2 regions of the Mycobacterium sp. TH-M106 genome follow, and region 1 is predicted to be linked to the other one. Evidence: predicted binding sites of a transcription regulator. Region 1 holds the regulator's gene; the other holds the start of a gene.
What was found. The regulator LexA, encoded in region 1, represses DNA repair genes until DNA is damaged. The targets are predictions, from matches to a motif close to CGAACANNTGTTCG.
Positions count from the first base shown of each region.

Region 2: the regulator LexA is predicted to act here: its motif matches at 5,876-5,889, upstream of ruvC (crossover junction endodeoxyribonuclease RuvC).

Region 1 covers NZ_JBYCLE010000001.1:3,058-11,744, forward strand. Annotated here, with positions in the region: gene AC2VOP_RS00020 (acyl-CoA dehydrogenase family protein) at 1-810, shown strand, start outside; gene AC2VOP_RS00025 (LGFP repeat-containing protein) at 984-2,906, shown strand; gene AC2VOP_RS00030 (nuclear transport factor 2 family protein) at 2,928-3,383, opposite strand; gene lexA (transcriptional repressor LexA) at 3,423-4,151, opposite strand; gene AC2VOP_RS00040 (LysM peptidoglycan-binding domain-containing protein) at 4,364-4,855, shown strand; gene nrdR (transcriptional regulator NrdR) at 5,034-5,498, shown strand; gene AC2VOP_RS00050 (peroxynitrite isomerase) at 5,529-6,014, shown strand; gene AC2VOP_RS00055 (alpha/beta fold hydrolase) at 6,026-6,991, opposite strand; gene AC2VOP_RS00060 (proteasome assembly chaperone family protein) at 7,044-8,021, opposite strand; gene AC2VOP_RS00065 (DUF4192 domain-containing protein) at 8,254-8,687, shown strand, end outside.
Region 2 covers NZ_JBYCLE010000322.1:125-8,811, reverse strand. Annotated here, with positions in the region: gene AC2VOP_RS11270 (sterol desaturase family protein) at 1-412, shown strand, start outside; gene pdxS (pyridoxal 5'-phosphate synthase lyase subunit PdxS) at 441-1,337, shown strand; gene tesB (acyl-CoA thioesterase II) at 1,347-2,180, shown strand; gene pdxT (pyridoxal 5'-phosphate synthase glutaminase subunit PdxT) at 2,252-2,848, shown strand; gene AC2VOP_RS11250 (ABC1 kinase family protein) at 2,888-4,249, shown strand; gene AC2VOP_RS11245 (YebC/PmpR family DNA-binding transcriptional regulator) at 4,353-5,108, shown strand; gene AC2VOP_RS11240 (ribbon-helix-helix domain-containing protein) at 5,160-5,417, shown strand; gene AC2VOP_RS11235 (PIN domain-containing protein) at 5,414-5,797, shown strand; gene ruvC (crossover junction endodeoxyribonuclease RuvC) at 5,912-6,466, shown strand; gene ruvA (Holliday junction branch migration protein RuvA) at 6,463-7,047, shown strand; gene ruvB (Holliday junction branch migration DNA helicase RuvB) at 7,044-8,102, shown strand; partial or broken gene AC2VOP_RS11215 (aminotransferase class III-fold pyridoxal phosphate-dependent enzyme) at 8,165-8,687, opposite strand, start outside.

The DNA of each region.
Region 1 (8,687 bases):
CTGCCGAAATTCTGTACCGGCGAGTTGATCACGGCGATCGCCATGACCGAGCCCGGCACAGGCAGCGATCTGCAGGGCATCAAAACCCGCGCCGTCAAAGACGGCGACCACTACGTCCTCAACGGGTCGAAGACGTTCATCACCAACGGCATCCACTCCGATCTCGTGATCGTGGTCGCGCAGACCGGCCCCGAGAAAGGTGCTCAGGGCTTCTCACTGCTGGTCGTCGAACGCGGCATGGCGGGCTTCGAGCGCGGCCGCCACCTGGACAAGATCGGGTTGGATGCCCAGGACACCGCGGAGTTGTCGTTCGTCGACGTCGAGGTTCCGGCCGAGAACTTGCTCGGCGCGGAGGGCATGGGGTTCATCTACCTGATGCAGAACCTGCCCCAAGAGCGGATCTCGATTGCCATCATGGCCGCGGCGGCGATGGAGACGGTGCTGGAGCAGACCATCGCCTACGCCAAGGAGCGCACGGCGTTCGGCAGGCCGATTGGCAGTTTTCAGAACAGCCGGTTCCTGCTAGCCGAGCTGGCTACCGAGGCGACCATGGTGCGCATCATGGTCGACGAATTCATCCGCCTGCACCTTGACGAGAAGCTGACGGTCGAGCAGGCCGCGATGGCCAAATGGTACGCCAGCGAAGCCCAGGTGCGGTTGATCGATCGGTGCCTACAGTTGCACGGCGGCTACGGCTACATGCGGGAATATCCGATCGCGCGTGCGTACCTGGATTCGCGGGTGCAGACGATTTATGGTGGCACCACCGAGATCATGAAGGAGATCATCGGCCGCAGCCTGGGTGTTTGATGCCGGGTGACCTGGGCTGCTCGGGGACGTGGTTGGGTATCAATTCGGCATCAGGCGCGTATCCGTTTCCGTAATCTTGTTGATGTGGCTTCGCAATTGCCATTCGTTGGAGCAAACTCTATAGCGTCTATAGCGGAAATAGTGACGAAATTGGGTATGACCGGGGAGGCTTGGTGACTGGGCGACGAGGTCCGTTACGGAAGACCGCGACGCGAGTGGCGATCGGTCTGGCGTTGGCGACGGCCTTGGTCGGCGCCGTGCTGTGCACGCCGACCGCGGCGGCGTCGCCGGAGACCGACGCTTACGACGCAATCACCGCCACCTGGGAGGCGGCCGGCGGAGCGACGTCACCGCTGGGCAGCCCGCACGGGGATGTGTATCCGGTCGGTGGCGGTTTCGCCCAGAACTTCGCCGGCGGCAAGATATTCTTCACCCCGGAGACCGGTGCCCGGGCGATGTACGGTGCCATCCTCGACAAATACGAGTCGCTGGGCGGTCCGGCCAACAGCGACCTGGGATTCCCCAACACAGACGAGGTTCCCGGGTTGGTCAGCCCGGACAGCCGGGTCACGATCTTGTCGGGATCCTCCGACACCGATCACCCGGTGATCTTCTACACCCCCGAGCACGGCGCGCACGTGGTACGCGGCCCGATCAACGCCGGCTGGGACAAGCTCGGCAGTTCGACCGGGGCGCTGGGCGTCCCGGTTGACGACGAAAGCTACGGCGGCAGTCACGGCGAGGTCGTCACGCAGAAGTTCAGCGCCGGCCAGCTGTCCTGGAACAGCAAGACCAGGACATTCACCACCGTGCCGCCGGAGCTGGCTGCGCAGCTGGCCGACCTGCAGATCCCGGTCGACCCGACAGCGGCCATCAATCAGGCCTGGCGCGCCACCGGCGGAGCCGCCGGCCCGCTGGGCGCCAGACAGGGCAACCAGTATCAGGTCGGCAACGACGGTGTCGGGCAGGACTTCACCGGCGGCAAAGTCTACTTCAGCCCGGCCACCGGGGCGGGTGCCGTCGAAGGCGACATTCTGGCCAAGTATGAGTCGCTGGGCGGGCCGGTCGGCAGCGACCTGGGCTTCCCGGTGGCCAATGAGGCCGACGGCGGCATTCCGGGCAGCCGCATCAGCAGGTTCTCCGGTGCCGGCGAACCGGTGATCTTCTTCACCCCCGACCACGGCGCCTTCGTGGTGCGCAGCGCCATGCAGGCGGCCTGGGACAAGCTGGGCGGTGCGGCGGGTAAGCTCGGCGCGCCGGTCGGCGATCAGACCGTCGAAGGCGACGTGGTGTCGCAGAAGTTCACCGGTGGCAAAATCTCGTGGAACAGCAAGACCAACACGTTCAGCACCGAGCCGGCCGACCTGGCCACACTGCTCTCCGGTCTGCAGATACCTGGGGTGCCGAACGCGAGCAGCTCGGCCACGGCGACCGGCGCGGCCCATGGATTGCCCTGGCACTGGTGGTGGCTGGCGGCCGCAGTGGCCGGGCCAGCCGCACTGGCCGCGCTGGCGTGGGCGGCGTTATGGTGGCGTCGGCGACATCGGCCCGGGGTTCGGGCCGGCGGGGCCGATGCGGCCGGGCGGGCCTACGCTGACGCCGGCGAAGACGAGCAGTGGTCGAGGGCTCACGGCGGCCCCGACGTCAGCGTGCGATTGCCGAGCCGGTATGGCGAGCCACCCGCCGGCCCGTCATCCGGCGCGGATCTGGAGCCGGGCAGGGACTGGGCGGCCGGCCTGGCCACCGACCTGGCAACCGAGGTCGAAGAGTCCGATGACGTGGACACCGCGCCCACCCGCATACCGTCAGACGAACAATTCGGCACCGGACGACACGCCGCGGTGACCCACTCGGGCTTCGAGGCGGATACCGGTTCGGGGCCGGGTGTTCCCCGGTCCGGAGCGCCGGCGCATCCGGTGATGCATCTTCCACTGGACGACCCGTACCAGGCACCGTCGGGGTATCCGGTGAAGGCCAACATCGGCTCCGGCCTCTATTACACGGCCGAAAACGCCCTGTATGACGACACGCTTGCCGAAATCTGGTTCGCCAGCGAAGAAGCCGCCCAGCAAAACGGCTTCGTCAAGGCTCGGTAAGGCTCGGTAAGGCTCGGTACGTCAACTCAGGGGCAGCGTCAGTTCCCGCTCGGTGTCGGGGCGAACTCCGAAGATGCGCCGCTGGTCTTCGGCGATCGGGATGTCGTTGATGCTGGATTCGCGGCGGCTCATCCGACCGTCGTCAGTGAACTCCCACAGTTCGTTGCCGTAGCTGCGCCACCACTGTCCGCTGGGGTCGCGGCTCTCGTACTGATAGCGCACCGCAATCCGGTTGCCGTGGCAGCACCACATCTCCTTGCGCAGCGCGTAGTCCAGCTCGCGTGCCCACTTGCGGCGCAGGAACTCCGCGATCTGCGCACGTCCGGTAAGGAATTCGTCGCGGTTGCGCCACACCGAGTCCTCGGTATAAGCCTGGGTAACCCGTTCAGGGTCGCGGGTGTTCCAGGCGTCCTCGGCGGCCTGCACCTTCAGCCGGGCGGAGTGCTCGTCAAAAGGCGGGCACGGCGGGTTTGACATGGCGGGCTCCTAGCGACTCCAGCGGGTTCATCAGGCCCGTCAGATTTTGCGCAGTACCGTGACCACCTTGCCGAGCACCGTAGCGTCGTTGCCCTGGATCGGGTCGAAGGCCGGATTATGCGGCATCAACCAGACCTGGCCGCCGGTGCGCTTGAAGGTCTTGACGGTGGCCTCGCCGTCGATCATGGCGGCCACGATGTCGCCGTTGTCGGCGACGTTCTGCTGCCGTACCACCACCCAGTCACCGTCGCAGATCGCCGCGTCGACCATCGATTCACCGGCCACTTTCAGCAGAAACAGTGCACCCTCACCGACCAGTTCACGGGGGAGCGGGAAAACGTCCTCGACGGCTTCCTCGGCCAGGATCGGGCCACCAGCGGCAATGCGTCCGAGGACGGGGACGAACGCGGGTTCGGGTGGGGAGTCGACACCGGCTTCCGAGCCGGCTTCGGTCACCGGCGCGGCGGGCGCGCCGTCGAGGGTGCTCTTGGGTGGGCGCACGTCGACCGCGCGAGGACGGTTCGGGTCACGGCGCAGGTAGCCCTTGCGTTCCAGTGTGCGCAGCTGGTGGGCGACCGACGATGTCGAGGTCAGCCCAACAGCGTCGCCGATCTCCCGGATGCTGGGCGGGTAGCCGCGCTCGGTCACCGAAGCACGGATCACGTCCAGGATGGTGCGCTGTCGGACGGTCAACGTCGGGTCCGATGCCGGTAGCCGTTTCGGGGCGGCGCGTCGCGTACCGGTTGCTGAGTCGTTGCTGGTGTCGATCATGGGATCGAATGTAGTCGCTTTCCCGCAGATGATCAAACACCTGTTCGAGGCGTGTCGCGGCGACGACCGCGGTTGTCGGTGCGCGGGTCTAAAGTCAGCCGCGAACCGCCAGTATCGCCTACACGTTCGACACTCGAACAAAGGATCGACTATAGTTCGAACATGGGAGCGATGAAGATCGGATGGCGATCAGGATGGAGGAGACGAGCATGAGGCTCATCGAGATGGTTCCACCGGTTACGCGAGCGGCGTCCGGACAGGTTCGGGAACATCACGGCGACCGGGGCATGGACCGGGCGCGTCGTGCCCGGCCGGTGCGGTCACGACCGGGCGCTGCGCGAACACGCTACCGGGGCACCGGGGTGCTGATGTCTCGAGCACCGCACCGGCCACTTCCGCTCAGGGCCATCACCCCGGTGACCACCGTCGCGCTCGCGTTGGGGGCCGCCCTGACCACGGTGTGGTTGGGTGTGCTGGCGCACTTCGGTGGGGTGGCTGCCGGTAGCGCTGGTACCCGAGCCGCAGTACCCCAGCAGCTGGGCGTGGTGCGAGTACAGACCGGGGAGAGCCTGCAGCACCTGGCGGCAAGGGTTGCGCCGGACGCGCCGACCGGCGAGGTGGTGGATCGCATCCGCGAACTCAACCGGCTGGACTCGGTGGCGCTGGAAGCCGGCCAGATCCTGATCGCACCGATCGGTTGAGCGCAGCGTGTCCGGCCAACTCCGATCATCTGCCGGCGCAGGTGGGCACGGCATTTCGTCCGCACTTCGTCCGGCGGCCCCACCGCCGCCGCCTCGCTGCACCGTACCCTCGCAGGTACGCTCACTGTTGTCCCAGTTGCCGGAAGCATCCGCTTCCCGGTGCGGCGAAGGAGCGGCCATGCACTGCCCGTTTTGCCGTCACCCTGATTCCCGGGTGGTCGACTCCCGCGAAACCGATGAGGGCCAGGCGATCCGTCGGCGCCGGTCGTGTCCGGAGTGCGGCCGGCGGTTCACCACCGTGGAGACCGCTGTGCTGGCGGTGGTCAAACGCAGCGGAGTCACCGAGCCATTCAGCCGGGAGAAAGTCGTCAGCGGAGTGCGCCGGGCGTGTCAGGGCCGGCAGGTCGATGATGACGCGCTGAACCTGTTGGCTCAACAGGTGGAGGACACCGTGCGCGCCGCCGGCTCGCCGGAGGTTCCCAGCAACGAGGTGGGGTTGGCGATCCTGGGACCGCTGCGGGAACTCGACGAGGTGGCTTACCTGCGGTTCGCCTCGGTGTACCGGTCATTCTCGTCAGCGGATGATTTCGAGCGAGAGATCGAGGCGTTGCGGGCGCACCGCGGCGTGTCCACGCCCACCTGATGCGGGCCCACAAATAGGTAGGCTGGCACCGTGTTGCCCGATCTGCACCCCAACCTTGAGGAGCTGGCACCGCTGCTGGCTACGTGGACCGGCCGCGGCTCGGGCAAATACCCGACGATCGAGCCTTTCGACTATCTCGAAGAGGTGGTTTTCTCCCATGTCGGCAAGCCGTTCCTGGTCTACGGTCAGAAGACCAGGGCGACCACTGACGGCACGCCGTTACACGCCGAGACGGGATATCTGCGTGTGCCCCAACCTGGTCGGGTCGAATGGGTGCTCGCGCATCCCAGCGGCATCACCGAAATTCAGGTGGGCGGCTATTCGCGGACCGGGGAGCAGATCGAGATCGAACTGAGCGCCACCACGATCGGCTTGACACCGACCGCCAAAGAGGTGACAGTGCTGGGGCGTTCGTATCACCTCCACGGCGACGAGCTGTCGTACACGCTGGAGATGGGCGCAGTGGGTCAAACCCCGCAAAACCATCTCACCGCCGTGCTGCGGCGAACGGTCTAATCGATCCTCACTTACCCGGCGACAACGCGGCGCGATCCCGGCTGGGGTGCTCTCCGTTCCGAGATCGCGTGTTCGCAATTGCCGATCCGCAGCAACTCCCGCAGTGTGGTGTCGTCATATTCGGCGGGTTCGGTGCTGTCGATGAAGTTTTCGACGACGTCGACGAAGCGGTCCGGGTCATCGTGAAACGGGAAGTGCCCCGAGCCGTCGAAAACCTCCAGCCACGAGCCGGGCATCGCGTCATGTGCCACCCAGGCGTGGCGAACCGGGACGACTGTGTCGTGTTTACCCCAGATGATTTGTACCGGAACGGATTCCGTCAGATAGCAGCGGTTCAGCATGCTGATCACCTGGCCGTGCCAGTCCACCACTGCCCGTAATGTGCGGGTGAATGCCAACAGTGCGTCACGCTCGGGCAGGGCGGCCAGCACCCGAAGCATGTCGGGAAGGTCGTGCCCCACCCGAGTCGAGCCGAAAACCAGGCCCGCTGCCCGTCCGGCGAGTTTCAGCGCCGGCAGCACCATCGGCAACCGCAGCAATGCCAACGCCTCGCCGCCCAGCGGCAGCGAGGCAAAGCGCAGGAAGAAGTTGATATCCTTGGTGACTCCCCCCGTCCCGACCAGGACCAGCCGTTCGACCAGCTGCGGGAACTGGTAGGCGAACTGCATCGCTACCCCGCCGCCGAGTGAGTGGCCGATTACCGTGACCCGGTCGATGTCGAGGACGCGAAGCAGATCCCGCATCCGGTTGGCAGACGCGGCCACCGAATAGTCCGCGCCGCTCGGTTTCCCCGACTGCCCGTGGCCCAACAGGTCCGGCGCAATCACCGTGAACCTCTCCGCCAGCCGGGCCTGCACACTCGCCCAGGTGGTGGAGTTGTCCCCGATCCCGTGGATGAGCAGCACGACCGGGCCGGTACCGGCGATCCGGTAGGCCCGCCGACGGCCATTGATGGTGCGGACCCGCAACTGCGGCACCGGGTGTTCGGGTGAGTTTGCGGAAGTGACCTTCGTATCGTGGGGCTGTCGATCAGGCTGAGTCGTCACCGCCGGCCTCTTTTCTTGCCTGCTGGGCCAAGAACCGCTCAAACTCGGCGCCGATCTCATCCCCGCTGGGCAGGTCCTCTTCGCGGGACAACAGCGACCGGTTCTCCTGAGCCGCGACGAACGCGTCGTACTGGCGCTCCAGTGCGGCGACCACCTGCGCCACCTCGGCGCTGGCCTCGACCTGCTCGTCGATCTTGATCCGAATCTGGGCCGCCCCGTCGCTCAGCTCCGTCAGCGGCAGTTGCAGCGACCCGGTTTTGGCCACCTGCTCCAACAACACCTGAGCAGCCTCCGGGTAGTCGGTCTGGGCCAGGTAGTGGGGCACGTGCACGGTGAATCCGACCACTTCATGACCGTGCTGAGCCATCCGGTATTCCAAGAGATTGGAGGCGCTACCGGGAACCTGGACCTCGGCGATCCACGGTGTGTGGTCAGCGATCAGCTCGCGGTTGTTGGAATGCGCGGTCAGCGTTACTGGCCGGGTGTGCGGAACCGCCATCGGAATGGTGCCCAGTCCGATGGTCTGCCGTACGCCGAGCCGCTCGGCCAGCAGCCGCACCGCGGTGACGAACCGCTCCCACTTAAGGTCCGGCTCCATGCCCGCCAGCAGGAGAAACGGTGTGCCGACGCTGTCGTGCAGCGCATGCAGGCTCAGCTCGGGTTCCCGGTAATTGGTGAAGTGGTCGGTCTTGAACGTCATCAGCGGTCGTCGGGAGCGGTAGTCGAGCAGCTCATCGATCGCGAACGAGGCGACCAGTTCGGTGTCTAGCGCCGTCTTCAAATGCTCGGCGGCCAACCGGATCGCATGACCGGCATCGGAGAACCCCTCCAGCGCGTGAACCAGCACCGGGCCACGGCCGTCGGGGGAGACCAGTCGCGGCGCTGGCAGCTCAAGTTGGTACATACCGGACTGTTCCGGGTGGTAGCGCCCTTGCTGCCCGGGGTTTTGGTCCTGGGCCATGGCTTGCCTCCTTGAATGTTTACGTCGACGACCTCAATCCAGTGTCTCTCAGGTGTGGTGCATACGCCCGTCGACCCGCCTCTATGTTCGAAACGTCACAATGCCGCACGCGGATTCCGGGCGTCGGTTTCGCGTTGAGCGAAGCTGCACAGTCACGACTTCGTCCACAGGTCGGCGGCCTGCGTGGCTCGGCGGCACGCCATGGTCGGCGCCGATCGCCACTGTTGCCGGTATGACGACAAAGCAACCCGATTTCACCCTCAACCGGCCCGGTGCGTTGATCGCGGCTCTGCCGGCCATCCTGGGTTTCGTGCCGGAGAAATCACTGGTCCTGGTCTGCATCGACGGCGGTGAACTCGGGTCGGTGCTGCGCGTCGACCTCACTGCACAGCTCGGCGACATGGCCGGCCAGCTCTCCCGGCTGGCACAGGTCGCTGCGGCAGCCCATCCGGCTGCCGCGATCGCGGTGATCGTCGATGTCGACGGCGCGCGCTGCCCGGTGTGCAACGAGGAGTACCGCAAACTGTGCACGGCACTCACCGAGGAGTTGTCGCGGCACGACATCATGGTGTGCGCCGCACACGTGGTGGACCGGGTGGCAACCGGTGGGCGCTGGCACTGTGCCGACGGCTGCGGCGCGGGTGGAGCGGTCGATGATCCCTCGGC
Region 2 (8,687 bases), on a different contig from region 1:
GTTCGCCGGCTTCTCGGTGAACCTGATTTACCAGTTCTGGGTGCACACCGAACGCATCGACAAACTGCCCCGGTGGTTCGAGTTCGTCTTCAACACGCCGTCGCACCACCGAGTGCACCACGGCATGGACCCCGAATACCTGGACAAGAACTACGGGGGGATCCTGATCATCTGGGATCGCATCTTGGGCACATTCCAGCCCGAGCTGTTCCGCCCGCACTACGGATTGACCCAGCAGGTCACCACGTTCAACATCTGGGCCCTGCAGACCCATGAATACCTGGCGATCGCCCGGGATGTCCACTCGGCAGCGCGGCTGCGTGATCGGCTCGGCTACATCTTCGGGCGGCCCGGTTGGCTGCCACCCGACTCGCGCCCGGAGCCGGTGCGGGTTAGCCGGCAACTAGACTGAGCGAATACCGATCGAAGGAGAGTCAGCGGTGGACAGCGGCAACGGGCAGACCGGAACCGCCCGGGTCAAGCGCGGCATGGCGGAGATGCTCAAGGGCGGCGTCATCATGGACGTCGTCACCCCCGAGCAGGCCCGCATCGCCGAGGGCGCCGGCGCCGTCGCGGTGATGGCGCTGGAGCGGGTGCCCGCCGACATCCGTGCGCAGGGCGGGGTGTCGCGGATGAGCGACCCGGACATGATCGAGGGCATCATCGCCGCGGTCTCCATCCCGGTGATGGCCAAGGTCCGCATCGGGCATTTCGTCGAGGCGCAGATCTTGCAGAGCCTGGGTGTGGACTACATCGACGAGTCCGAGGTGCTCACCCCGGCCGATTACACCCACCACATCGACAAGTGGCAGTTCACCGTGCCGTTCGTGTGCGGGGCGACCAACCTCGGCGAGGCGCTGCGGCGGATCACCGAGGGCGCAGCGATGATCCGCTCCAAAGGCGAGGCCGGCACCGGCGACGTTTCCAACGCCACCACCCACATGCGGGCCATCGGCGGTGAGATTCGCAGGCTGGGCAGCCTGGGTGACGACGAGCTCTACGTCGCGGCCAAAACGCTGCAGGCGCCCTACGAGCTGGTCGCCGAGGTCGCGCGGGCCGGCAAGCTGCCGGTGACGTTATTCACCGCGGGCGGTATCGCCACTCCGGCCGACGCCGCGATGATGATGCAACTCGGCGCCGAGGGGGTGTTCGTCGGCTCCGGCATCTTCAAATCCGGCGACCCGGCGGCCCGGGCCGCCGCCATCGTCAAAGCCACCACCTTCTACGACGACCCCGACGTGCTGGCCCGGGTGTCGCGTGGACTGGGTGAGGCCATGGTCGGCATCAACGTCGAGGAGATCGCGGCGCCGGATCGGCTCGCCCAGCGCGGCTGGTAAAAACGTCCCGTGGCGATCGAAGAGATCCTCGACCTGGAACAACTCGAGATCAACATCTTCCGAAGCACCGTCGTCAACGAAGCTCCCGGGAACCGCAACCGCTCCTTCGGCGGGCGCGTGGCCGGGCAGTCGCTGGTGTCGGCGGTGCGCACGGTGGACCCGCGTTACCGGGTCCATTCCCTGCACGGATACTTTCTGCGGCCTGGAGACCCGTTGGCGCCCACCGTCTTTCTGGTTGAACGGGTCCGCGACGGGGGTTCGTTCTGCACCCGGCGGGTCAGCGCGGTGCAGCACGGCGAATCCATCTTCCACATGCAGGCGTCGTTTCAGGTAACCCAGGACGGCATCGACCATCAGGACGCGATGCCACCGGCGCCCGCCCCGGACGACATCCCGGATATCAACAGCGTGGTCGCCTTCGACGACGAGGGCTTCAAGGAATTCGAGGAGTGGGACCTGCGCCGGGTGTCCCGAGATCAGCTGCCGCACTTTCCCGGCAAGGTCGCCGAGCAGCAGGTGTGGTTTCGCCACCGCGGCCCGCTGCCCGACGACCCGGTGCTGCACATCTGCGCGCTGGCCTACATCAGCGACCTGACCCTGCTGGGCAGCTCGTGGTCGATCCACCTCGGCGAACAGGACAGGCTGCAGGTGGCGTCCCTGGACCACGCGATGTGGTTTCTGCGGCCCTTTCGCGCCGACGAATGGCTGCTGTACAACCAGTCGTCACCGTCGGCGGGCGGCGGGCGGGCGCTGTGCCAGGGCAAGATGTACAACCGCCGCGGCGATATGGTCGCGGCGGTGATGCAGGAGGGCCTGACCCGCTACCGGCTCGCCCCCAAGTGACCGCGCGGGCGACGATGCAGAGCGGGTACCTCCCGCTTGCGGGGGACGAAGCGATGCTGAGGAGCGGCGCAGTGACCCAGCTTCGTGTCGGGGTGCTGGCGCTGCAGGGCGACATTCGGGAACACCTCGCCGCGGTGCGGGCCGCCGGTGCCGATCCAGTGCCGGTGCGCCGCCGCTGTGAACTGGACACCGTTGACGCGCTGGTGATTCCCGGTGGCGAATCGACCACGATGAGCCACCTGCTGCAGGAACTGGAGTTGCTGGAGCCGCTGCGGGAGCGGCTGGGCGACGGGATGCCGGCCTACGGGGCGTGCGCCGGGATGATCCTGCTGGCCACCGAGATCCTGGACGCCGGCGAGGGCGGCCGTGTGGCCGTCCCGCTGGGTGGCATCGATATGACAGTGCGGCGCAACGCATTCGGCCGCCAAGTGGACTCCTTCGAAGGCGACGTCGTGTTCGCCGGTTTCGACGACCCGGTGCACGCGGTGTTCATCCGGGCGCCGTGGGTGGAACGGGTCGGTTCCGGCGTCCAGGTGCTGGCTAGTGCTGCCGGGCACGCGGTAGCGGTGCGGCAGGGTCAGGTGCTGGCCACGTCGTTTCACCCGGAGATGACCGACGACGGCCGCATCCACCGGCTGTTCGTCGACATCGCCACTGACCGGGCGTGAATCGCTGCCGCTGTGGCGCCCGCCGGGCATGATGTGACCATGACTGACATCGCGCGCGGTGGATTGCGGCGCGTCGTAAAGCTGGCAAGTCTTCCGGCTGGAGCGGCCGGCCGCGCCGCACTGGGTGTCGGCAAGCGGATGACCGGCAAGTCCAAAGAAGAGGTCAACGCCGAGCTGCTGGCCAAAGCGGCAGACGAGCTGTTCCGGGTGCTGGGCGAACTCAAGGGCGGCGCGATGAAGGTCGGCCAGGCGCTGTCGGTGATGGAGGCAGCGATACCGCCGCAATTCGCCGATCCGTTTCGCGAGGCGTTGGTCAAGCTGCAAAGCGAAGCTCCACCGCTGCCGGTGGCAAAGGTGCACCGGGTGCTCGACGGCCAACTCGGCACCAAATGGCGGGAACGCTTCCGGTCCTTCGACGATGATCCCATCGCATCGGCGAGCATCGGCCAGGTGCACAAAGGCGTTTGGAAAGACGGACGCGAGGTTGCCGTCAAGATTCAATATCCAGGCGCCGACGAGGCACTGCGGGCCGATCTCAAACTGATACAGCGGTTTACCTGGGTCATCGACCAGATTGCGCCGCGATTGGACGTAGACCGACTCGTTGCCGAAGTCAGCGAGCGGGTGGAAGCCGAGCTGGACTACCGACAGGAGGCCGACTATCAGCGTAGCTTCGCGAAAGCCTTTGCCGGCGACCAGAAGTTCTACGTACCGGCAGTGATCGCCAGCGCACCGAAGGTCATCGTCGCAGAGTGGGCAGAGGGCCGGCGCCTCTCCAGGATCATCGCCGAGGGTACCCAGGACGAGCGAAACGCTATGTGCGCCTTGCTTCTCGAGTTCGCGATCAGTTCACCCGTGCGGGCTGGCCTGTTGCACGCCGACCCGCATCCGGGCAATTTCACGATGCTGGCGGACGGGCGGCTGGGAGTCGTCGATTTCGGCGCCGTCTCCGAGCATCCCGGCGGCTTCCCCGCCGACTTCGGCGAACTGCTGTGCTGGGCGCGTGACGAACAGTGGGACGAAGTGATCCGGCTGTTGAAGAAACTCGGCTTCATGCCAGCCGACTACGACCTGACCGCCGAGCAGGTGGTGGAATACATCAAACCGCTCTGGGCCTATGTCGACCCACTGCGGTCCGGTGAGTTTCACTTCACCCGCAGGTGGTTCCAGAAGACGGCCCTGGCCACCTCCGATCCGTTCGGGGAGGGATTCGGCGACCGGTTCAAGGTTGCCCGGCAGTTGACCGTGCCACCCGGCTACGTCATGTTGCTGCGCACGCTCGGCGGCCTGATAGGAGTCGCCGTTCAGCTTGACGCCCGGGTGAACTACGCGGCACTGCTTGAGCAGTGGGCTCCGGGGTTCTTCGCGCCGGGCCAGGGGACGCCGCGGGCTGGCAGGTGAGCGAGGCCTGGGCTGACGGCGACGAAAGGCGTTGGCGCCTCCGCGTAGACTGTCGCGCGAGACGTCGGAGCAGCAGCAGAGCAACAGAAGAGGCAGTAGGAACATGAGCGGCCACTCCAAGTGGGCCACCACCAAGCACAAGAAGGCCGTCATCGACGCCCGCCGGGGCAAGAACTTCGCCCGGCTGATCAAGAACATCGAAGTCGCGGCGCGGGTCGGCGGCGGCGATCCGGCGGGCAACCCGACGCTTTATGACGCCATCCAAAAGGCCAAGAAGAACTCGGTGCCCAACGACAACATCGAGCGGGCCCGCAAACGCGGCGCGGGCGAGGAGGCCGGGGGTGCGGAATACCAGGCCATCACCTACGAGGGGTATGCGCCCAACGGGGTGGCGGTGCTGATCGAGTGCCTGACCGACAACCGTAACCGCGCCGCCAGCGAGGTGCGCATTGCGATGACCCGTAACGGCGGTACCATGGCCGACCCGGGCTCGGTGTCCTACCTGTTCACCCGCAAGGGGACGGTGACGCTGGAGAAGGACGGGCTGAGCGAGGACGACGTGCTGGCGGCTGTGCTCGACGCCGGCGCCGAGGACGTCAACGACCTGGGCGACAGCTTCGAGGTGATCTCCGAGCCGGGCGATTTGGTGGCTGTGCGCACCGCGCTGGTCGACGCTGGCATCGACTACGAGTCCGCCGAGGCCAGCTTCCAGCCGTCGGTCAGCGTGCCGGTGGACGTCGACGCCGCCCGCAAGGTGTTCAAGCTGGTCGACGCGCTGGAGGACAGCGACGACGTGCAGAACGTGTGGACCAACGTCGACGTCTCCGACGAGGTGCTGGCCGCGCTCGGCGAGGAGTAGCCTCGCCGTCGCTGTTCAGCAAGCGGCGAGATGCGGTGTATGTTGTGATGTATGCGGCGCACGAACATTTACCTCGACGAGGAACAAACGGAAAGCCTTGACCGGCTGGCAAAACAGGAAGGCGTCTCCCGCGCGGAGTTGATCCGCCGATTGGTCGACCGCGCCCTGGCCGAAGGCGATGCCGACGGTACCGTGGAGGCGGACCTCTGCGCAATCACCGATTCATTCGGTGCTCTGCGTGACTTGGCAGCTCCCATGCGTGGATCCGGTGACCGCGAGAAGCACCTCGCGACAATGTGGCAGCGGTGACACTGGTCGATTCGGATGTCTTGATCGCGCACCTGCGGGGTTCTTCGGCGGCACGGGATTGGCTCACCGATACCCGACGCGCTGGCACGCTGGCCGTCAGCGTGGTGTCGATCGCCGAAATCGTCGGCGGCATGCGGTCGGCGGAGCGGCGCGAGGTGTGGCGGTTGTTCTCCGCGTTCCGCGTCGAACCGGCCACCGAGATCGTCGCCCGGCGGGCAGGCGAGCTGATGCGCCAGTACCGGCGCAGCCACGCCGGGATCGGGCTCGGCGACTACCTGATCGCCGCGACTGCCGGTGTCAAGGGCTTGCCGTTGGCGACGCTCAACGTCCGGCACTTCCCGATGTTTCCCGGCCTACGGCCGCCCTTTACCGTGCACTGACGCGTGCGAAGGTCATACCCCGAGTCGCTGGCATCCGCGTGTCTTGCCGGGTGGTGTCGGTTCCGCCCACTAAAGTATCGAACAACCGTTCGGTCTCGTTGAGGGAGTCGTGACGTGCGTGTGATGGGTGTCGACCCCGGGCTGACTCGTTGCGGCCTGTCGGTGGTCGAAGGCGGGCAGGGCAGGAAGGTGGTCGCCCTGGATGTCGACGTGGTGCGCACTCCGTCTGATGACCCGGTACCGGGGCGCCTCTTGGCGATCAGCGACACTGTCGAGCACTGGCTGGACACCCATCACCCGGACGTCATCGCGATCGAGCGGGTGTTCTCCCAGCAGAACGTGTCCACGGTGATGGGCACCGCCCAGGCCGGCGGGGTGATCGCGCTGGTGGCGGCGAAACGCGGCATCGACGTGTTCTTCCACACGCCCAGCGAGGTCAAGGCCGCGGTCACCGGCAACGGTGCAGCCGGCAAGGCACAGGTCACCACGATGGTCACGAAAATTCTCGGGCTGCAGCAGAAGCCGGCGCCAGCCGATGCCGCCGATGCGTTGGCGCTGGCGATCTGTCACTGCTGGCGGGCGCCGATGATCGCCAGGATGGCCGCCGCGGAAGCCAAGGCCGCCGAACAGCGTCGTCAGTATGCGGCGCGGCTGAAGGCGGCGACGTGATCGCGTCGGTGCGCGGTGAGGTGCTCGAGATCGCGCTGGACCACGCGGTGATCGAGGCCGCCGGGGTGGGTTACAAGGTGATCGCTACTCCCGCGACGCTGGCCACGCTGCGGCGCGGTGTCGAGGCCCGGCTGATCACCGCGATGATCGTGCGCGAGGATTCGATGACGCTGTACGGTTTTCCGGATTCCGATGCGCGCGACGTGTTTACGATGTTGATCGGGGTGTCGGGAATCGGGCCCAAGATCGCGATGGCAACGCTGGCGGTCTACGACGCCGACGCGTTGCGCCAGGCATTAGCCGACGGCGACGTCACGGCGCTGACGCGGGTGCCGGGGATCGGCAGGCGCGGCGCCGAGCGGATGGTGCTGGAGTTGCGGGACAAGATCGCGACGTCGGGTGCGGCGCCGACGGGTGCCAATGGTCACGCTGTGCGCGGCCCGGTGGTGGAAGCCCTTGTCGGCCTTGGCTTTGCGGTCAAGCAGGCCGAAGAAGCCACCGACAGGGCGCTGGCGACCAACGACGGGGCCAGCACGTCGAGTGCGTTGCGGGCCGCGCTGAGCCTGTTGGGGAAGAAATGAGCCGGTTCGACACCGACGAGCCCGAGGAGCGGCAGGTCACTCCCGCACTGACCGTCGGCGAGGGCGACGTCGACGCCGGGCTGCGGCCGCGCTCGCTAGAGGAGTTCATCGGCCAACCGCGGGTGCGCGAGCAGCTGCAGCTGGTCATCGAGGGCGCCAAGAACCGCGGCGGCACACCGGATCACATCCTGCTGTCGGGCCCGCCCGGGCTGGGCAAGACGTCGCTGGCGATGATCATCGCCGCCGAACTCGGCAACCCACTGCGGGTGACGTCCGGCCCGGCGCTGGAACGTGCCGGGGATCTGGCGGCGATGCTGTCCAATCTGGTCGAACACGACGTGCTGTTCATCGACGAGATCCACCGCATCGCCCGGCCCGCCGAGGAGATGCTGTATCTGGCGATGGAAGATTTCCGGGTCGACGTGGTGGTCGGCAAAGGCCCCGGTGCGACGTCGATTCCACTGGAGGTGGCGCCGTTCACGCTGGTGGGGGCGACCACCCGGTCGGGGGCGCTGACCGGACCGCTGCGCGACCGGTTCGGGTTCACCGCGCACCTGGACTTCTACGAGCCGGCCGAGCTGCAGCGGGTGCTGGTCCGCTCGGCCGGCATCCTGGGCATCGAGTTGGGTGAGGAGGCGGGCGCGGAGATCGCCCGGCGCTCCCGGGGCACACCGCGGATCGCCAACCGGCTGCTACGCCGGGTGCGCGACTTCGCCGAGGTGCGCGCCGACGGGGTGATCACCCGCGACGTCGCCAAGGCCGCGCTGGCGGTCTATGACGTCGACGAACTCGGCCTGGACCGGCTGGATCGAGCGGTGCTTGCCGCACTGACCCGCAGCTTCGGGGGCGGTCCGGTGGGGGTGTCGACGCTGGCGGTGGCGGTGGGGGAGGAGGCCGCCACCGTGGAGGAAGTCTGCGAGCCGTTCCTGGTGCGGGCCGGAATGATCGCGCGCACCCCGCGCGGGCGGGTCGCCACCGCCCAGGCGTGGACGCATCTGGGGATGAGCCCGCCGGCGGGGGCCGGCGGGCTGGGCCAGGCGGTGCTGTTCGAGTAGCCGGGCCGAGCTGACGTCGATCTCGGCACAGGTTTTTATTGGGGGGCGTCTCCGCGCTGGCCTCACAGGCCCGCCAGCACTTCGGAAAGCACGTCAAGACCCTCCAAGAACAGCTCTTCGCCGATGGTCAGCGGCGGCAACAGCCGCACCACGTTGCCGAACGTCCCGCAGGTCAACACGATCACCCCGGCGGCGTGCGCGCCCGCCGCCAACCGCGCGGCCAGCTTCGGGTCGGGGTCGGCGGTGCCGGAGCGCACCAGTTCCACGGCGATCATCGCGCCGCGGCCGCGCACATCGCCGATCCGGTCGTCGGCGGCCTGCAACCGGCCCAACCTGGCGAAGGCCAGCTCTTCGATGCGTTGCGCCCGGGCCACCAGTCCGTCACTTTCGATGGTGGCGATGACGGCCAGCGCCGCCGCACACGCCACCGGATTGCCGCCGAACGTACCGCCCAGGCCGCCGACGTGCGGCGCGTCGATGATCTCGGCGCGGCCGGTCACCGCCGCCAGCGGCAGCCCGCCGCCGAGGGCCTTGGCGGTGCAGATCAGGTCGGGCTCGACGCCTTGCGAACCCTCGTGCTCGCAG